Regions from separate parts of the Acinetobacter sp. ANC_7513 genome, predicted to be linked through region 2. Evidence: predicted binding sites of a transcription regulator. Region 2 holds the regulator's gene; the other holds the start of a gene.
What was found. Region 2 encodes PhoB, which activates phosphate uptake and scavenging genes when phosphate is short. Its sites were predicted from a motif close to TGTCATNAANCTGTCATAA; they were not measured.

Region 1 (3,438 bases), on a different contig from region 2:
CTTCTTTAATTAAACGAAGGAATTTTTTAGAACCTGTCACGTTGGTACGTTCACCGACGTTGACGAATAATGAATCTTTGGTGATGTTGAATGGCTCTAAACCACTCAAACGACATGCAGGTTCAATTTCAGGGATTTGACGCGGTGCAATACCTTCAACCGCTTGCGCAATCGCACGAATATGATCCGGCGTCGTACCACAACAACCACCCGTAATGTTAATTAAGCCACTTTCAGCAAATTCTTTAATAAATGCTGCAGTTTCTTCAGGAGTTTCATCATAACCACCGAAGGCATTTGGTAAGCCTGCGTTTGGATGCGCTGAAACAAAAGTATCCGCAACGTCAGACACGGTTTTGACGTGTGGACGCATCGCATCTGCACCCAGTGCACAGTTAAAGCCAATCGATAAAGGCTCTGCATGGCGCATTGAGTTCCAGAACGCTTCTGCGGTTTGACCTGTGAGTGTACGCCCAGATGCATCGGTAATGGTGCCCGAAATCATAATTGGCAGTTCGTAACCAATTTCTTTAAACACTTCTTTCACTGCAAAGATCGCAGCTTTGGCATTTAGGGTATCGAAGACCGTTTCAATCAAGATGATGTCTGCACCACCTTCAATCAATGCCTTAGTCGCTTCAATGTAGTTAACTTTTAACTCATCAAAGGTGATGTTACGGAATGCCGGATCATTTACATTTGGTGAAATTGAAGTGGTACGTGACGTTGGTCCTAATACGCCTGCGACAAAACGTGGCTTTTCAGGTGTTGAGTATTTTTTACATGCTTCTTTGGCAATTCGAGCTGCTTCACGGTTAATCTCAGGAACCAAATCTTCCATATGGTAGTCAGACATTGAAACACGCGTTCCATTGAACGAGTTGGTTTCAATAATATCTGCACCAGCTTCAAGATAAGCTTCATGAATGCCTTGAATAATCTGTGGCTGAGTTAGAACCAATAAGTCGTTATTACCCTTAAGGTCGTAGGCCCAATCCTCAAAACGTTCACCACGGTAATCAGCTTCTTCCAATTTGTGGCGTTGGATCATGGTACCCATTGCACCATCAATAATCAGGATACGTTTGGCAAGAAGCGCTTTTAAGGTGGCGAGGGTAGACATCAAATGACTCTCACAAAAATCTGCACAAATAATGGTGCAATATTTTAGCAGAGTTACGTCCACTTTTCTGATAAATAAAAATTTATGAACCTATTCCCAAAAAATTAAGGATGAATTTCATCCATCAACTACGATGATCAACCTATCAAAACTGAAACTGTCTATATTTCATCATGTTGTCATAATCTAATGTAATAATAACTGCCGTTGTAACAAATGTGACAGTGATGTCATCTTTATTTCATCTATTTAATTACCGATTGAAATAAAGATTAAAGACGAGGTTTTTGTATTAACTATCTGATTATTATTGTTAAATTTTGAATATTATTAGTTTTTAAAGTTTAATTTTCTTAAATAAGTGTCATTTGGATGACTTATATGACAGCTCTTTGTCATATAATTGTAATAATTAAATTGAACAATAGAGGGGATATTTATCCTCTTTCTCTGCTTGCATGAATTCTAATCAAACTCCAGTTTCAGATTCAGCACAATCGTCAACGCCTATGCAGTCGACGAATGTTCACGTGCCAACGCCGAAATTCTTTATGCCAGTGTTCCTTACACTGATTGTTTCAACCTTGATTTACATTGGTTTTCAGTTGGCTGCTGATTTATCTCATGTGCCTGCTTTAAATCTTTATGCTGTGATCATGTTGGCCACGGCATTGTTTATCGCATTGGGTTTCGAGTTCGTTAACGGTTTCCATGACACGGCCAATGCTGTGGCAACGGTCATTTATACCAACGCTTTATCTGCACCTGTCGCTGTAATGTGGGCAGGCTTCTGTAACTTCCTTGGCGTAATGGTCGCAAGTGGTGCAGTTGCCTACGGTATTATCGCGCTATTGCCTGTTGAATTGATTATGAACGTCGGTTCAGGTGCTGGTTTTGCCATGGTCTTTGCCATGTTGATTGCCGCAATCGTATGGAACTTAGGAACATGGTTCCTCGGTATCCCTGCTTCTAGCTCTCATACACTGATCGGTTCGATTTTAGGTGTGGGCATCATGAACTACATCTTAAACGCAGGTAATGGTGCGTCAGGTGTAGACATGGAACAGGTGATGAAAGTGGGTAAAGCACTTTTATTCTCACCATTAATCGGTTTTGCATTTGCGGCTGTATTGTTCTTATTGGTTAAAAAAATCTTTAAGAAACAAGTGGAATTATTCCAACCACCAGAAGGGAATAAACCGCCGCCGCCACTTATTCGTGCCATTTTGATTTTCACGTGTACCGGTGTAAGTTTTGCACACGGCTCAAATGATGGTCAAAAAGGTATGGGTCTGATTATGTTGATTCTGATCGGGATCGTGCCATTGGCATACTCTTTAAACAAGAGTCTAGATCAACAACATATCCAAACGTTTGGTCAGTTATCTGCTGAAACTGCTGATTTGATTTATCCAAATCACCAAGATATTCCAGATGAAAAAGCACGTCAAATTATCACGTCATATATCCAAACCAAAGAAATCACACCTGAAGTTGTGCCAGCTTTGGCAAGCTTGACGGATCATTTAGGTGAAAAAGTAGGAAGCTACACATCCATTAAAGATGTTCCTGAAGATCAAGTGGCTGAATTCCGTAATGATATGTACCTCAGCACGACTGCATTCAAGCGTTTAGATAAAGCAGAAGCTTTACCTGCCATGACTGAAGCGCAAGAAAAAACAGTGGACAACTACCGTGATAACTTAGATTCATTCCTTCAATACATTCCAACATGGGTGAAAGTTGCGACTGCATTGGCATTAGGTCTAGGGACGATGGTAGGCTGGAAACGTATTGTTGTTACCGTTGGTGAGCGTATTGGTAAACAACACATGACTTATGGTCAGGGGATGTCTGCAGAGCTAGTTGCAATGTCAACGATTGCTGCTGCTGATGGCTTTGGTATGCCAGTGTCAACAACACACGTTTTAAACTCTGCTGTAGCAGGTACGATGGTTGCGAATAAGTCGGGCTTAAACTTCCAAATGGTTCGCACAATCTTATCAGCGTGGATTTTCACACTGCCAGCAACAATCTGTTTGTCAGGTGGTTTATTCTGGTTGTTCCTTCAGTTCACCTGATTGAAATCAATACTTAAAGACTAAAAAAGCGCTGAACAATCAGCGCTTTTTTTATGATCAATTGTTTATGACGCTTATTTTTGGAATTTAGACCAAAGTTTTTTCAAGGGGAGTTTTTCCTCAGCAAAACCATATAATGCGGCAAATGGTAGGGCGGTGCGTGCGAGATATGCTACACGCCATAATCCACCATGATTAGCACCATGCATGATTAAGTCTAATGGATGATTGAGG
Region 2 (3,438 bases):
GCAGTTAAACCGAATAAACTTGAAATGTTGATAATGTGTCCATCACCTGTTTTCTTAATATATGGTAAGAATTCTTTGGTGCCGTACACGACACCCCAGAAGTTAATGTTAACAATCCATTCCAACTCTTCGTATGTTGCGCCTTCAACGGTCGAACCCAATGCCACCCCAGCATTGTTGAAAATCATGTTCACTGAACCATGATTCTGTACAGTTTCAGCCGCCCATGCTTTAACTTCGTCACGATTCGCAACATCTACTTTCTTGGTTGTGACTCGTACATTTGCATTCTTCGTCAGTTCAACTGTTTCTGCTAAGCCCTTTTCATTTACGTCACTTAAAGACAAATGACAACCTTGCTTGGCCAGTAACACCGCAAGTTGTTGACCAATACCAGAACCTGCACCTGTGATTGCAGCCACTTTGTTTTTAAAATTTTTCATTGTGAATCCTTTTTTTGATTTTTATGCACCACAGCGTTGATCTGGGTCATTCATGTTCACTATAATTTTGACAATTATTATTGTCAATGTAACTATCGACCATTTTTATTGTTACTATAGGCCAATTTAGTATCTTTAGCTGATCAGTACTCTATACTGACCGCAGCATAACACTTTTATAAAAAGACTCGAATTGCTATGAACCCAGAGAACCTCACTCCATCAGAACACGAGCAAGCGATTGAAAAGCCTCCCGCAAAAGAGCGTCAATTTAAAGGGATGTCCTTAACTGAACGCAAACAAGCACGCCGTGAGAAACTTATTGAAGCGGGTATTGAAGCATATGGAACTCATGGTTTTTTCTCAGTAACCGTTAAAGATATTTGCACACAAGCGAAATTAACTGAACGTTACTTTTATGAATCTTTTAAGAAAAGTGAAAACTTATTCCAAACGATCTTTTTAGAACTGATTGAGAAGCTTCAACAAACATTAATGCAAGCTATTATGAAAGCCTCTCCTGAGCCTCTCAACATGATTGATGCAGGTCTAAATGCGTTCTTTAGTTTTTTAGAAGATGATCCGCGTACCGCTCGGATTATTTATATTGATGCAATGCTCGTCCAAGAACTTCATAATCATGCAACCATTCAAGAAACAATGGGCCGTTTCGACCGAATGATTCATGCCTTTGTCACATTAATGATGCCACATACCCATCTCACTGAAAAAGAGATCTCCTTGATTGCAACTGGTCTAAATGGCTATGTCACTCAAGTTGCTGTTCGCTGGGTAGTAGGTGGTTTTAAACTTCCACGTGCTGAGGTCGTTCAGGCATGTAAAACCGTTTTTCTCGCCCTATTGAATGATCTAATGAAAAAGTAGCATCAAATTAAGATGAAGAAATTGTGACAAATCGTAAGTAAATTTAAGATATTGATTTAATTTCAGATTAATAAATATCAATGAGACAAAATATCAGCCTAATTGTCACAAAACATTGCTATATTTAACTTCGATTTCCATCTTGCAATGATACTGTCATAATTAATCTTTGTAATAAGCCTGTCATAAATATAAAACGGTTCACCGTTCATCATAGGATATTGCGTTGTGAAAGATGACTACATTTTAATTGTCGACGACGAGCTCCCAATTCGGGAAATGATCCATACTTCTTTAGATATGGCAGGCTTTCAATGCTTGGAAGCAGAAGATGCGAAACAAGCACATCAAATGATTGTTGATCAACGTCCAGCGCTTATCCTACTCGACTGGATGTTACCGGGTGGCGTGAGTGGCGTAGATTTGTGTCGTCGCCTTAAGCGTGATGAAACACTTTCAGAAATTCCAGTCATTATGTTGACTGCGCGTGGCGAAGAAGACCATAAAGTTCAAGGTCTTGATGCTGGTGCAGATGACTATATGACGAAACCATTTTCAACACGTGAGTTGGTATCCCGTATTAAAGCAGTGTTAAGACGTGCAAATGCGTTAAATGGCGAAAAAACCATTGATGCAAATGGCTTAATTCTTGACCCAGTAAGCCAACGTGTCAGCTATAATCAAAATATTCTTGATATGGGGCCAACAGAATATCGTCTATTGGCATTCTTTATGACTCATCCAGAACGTGCCTATACCCGTGCTCAATTACTTGATCAGGTATGGGGTGGAAATGTGTATATTGAAGACAGAACCATCGACGTCCATATCCGTCGCTTACGTAAGGTGCTCGAACCTTATGGTGCAGACCGTTATGTTCAAACTGTGCGTGGTACTGGCTATCGTTTTTCAACACGAGCTGATGTTGCTTTAGGTTAATTTAGATTTTATGTACGAACCCTACCCCGTCCCAGAATTGGCACGTGAACATCAAAAGTTTCTATATAGCAGTTTATGGACTTTTGCCAAGCAAGACTTACGTTTACTGGTATTTCTACTGATTATTGCGGGCTGTATCGGGTTAGGGATTGGCTATCTTTGGATATGCTTAGGCATTGCCTGTCTCATATTTTTTGGTATCCAATTACGCTCATTATATTTAGTCAATGATTGGATTTCGAATCGTCCTTACGATGTACCACCAAATTTAAATGGAATCTGGGGGGCATTACTGTTCAATGTATATCGGGCTCAACGCCAAGAACGTATTGTTCAGTCTGAAATGGTTGGACTGATCGATCGAACTCAATCTTCTCTCGTGGCTTTATCAGAAGCGATTATTCTTACGGATGATTCCCATCAAATCGAATGGTGGAATCCTGCTGCGGAAAAGTTATTTGGCATTCAAGCTGTTGATCGTGGCCGCAACCTGCTCACGATTATTCGCCAGCCAGATTTTATTGAATATTTTCATAATACCAATCAAGCACCAGATGGTGTAAAAATTAAATTGGTGAACCATGATAATAAGTACGCGCAAATCAAACTGACTCGCTTTGGCAATGAAAGTCGCCTCTTAGTTGCGCACGACATTACGCGTATGAAAAATCTCGAGCAAATGCGTTCAGATTTTGTTGACAATATTTCACATGAATTAAGAACACCACTCACAGTGTTAAGTGGGTATATCGAAACATTCACAGATCAAGAAGATATCAATCCGCGTTGGAAACGTGCCTTTGAACAAATGCAATCGCAAACTAAACGCATGAATGCATTGGTCAATGATCTTTTGCTTTTGTCTCGTTTAGAAAATGAAAAACAAATTGCGAAAAATCAAATTATCGAAATGCCAAGTTTAATGAACCATCTGTTTGATGATGCGCAAGCTTACAATATTGATTATGGTCATACACTTAACCTTGATATAGACAGCCACTGTGACTTAATTGGTTCAGATATGGAATTGGCGAGTGCATTTAGCAACTTAATTACCAATGCCATAAAGTACACCCCGAAAGGTGGCACCATCACCATCGGCTGGCATGATGATGGAGAACGTGGCTATTTTTCTGTTCAGGATACTGGTATTGGAATTGATCCAAAACAC

Region 1: AC1M9B_RS06095 (inorganic phosphate transporter) is a predicted target of PhoB. The motif match lies at 1,290-1,308, and genes of this name have one in related genera.

The regions. Positions count from the first base shown of each region.
Region 1 covers NZ_JBWYIW010000003.1:201,936-205,373, reverse strand. The annotation lists gene metH (methionine synthase) at 1-1,123, opposite strand, end outside; gene AC1M9B_RS06095 (inorganic phosphate transporter) at 1,582-3,204, shown strand; gene AC1M9B_RS06090 (hypothetical protein) at 3,279-3,438, opposite strand, start outside.
Region 2 covers NZ_JBWYIW010000002.1:174,526-177,963, forward strand. The annotation lists gene AC1M9B_RS04775 (SDR family NAD(P)-dependent oxidoreductase) at 1-443, opposite strand, end outside; gene AC1M9B_RS04780 (TetR/AcrR family transcriptional regulator) at 642-1,328, shown strand; gene phoB (phosphate regulon transcriptional regulator PhoB) at 1,557-2,267, shown strand; gene phoR (phosphate regulon sensor histidine kinase PhoR) at 2,278-3,438, shown strand, end outside.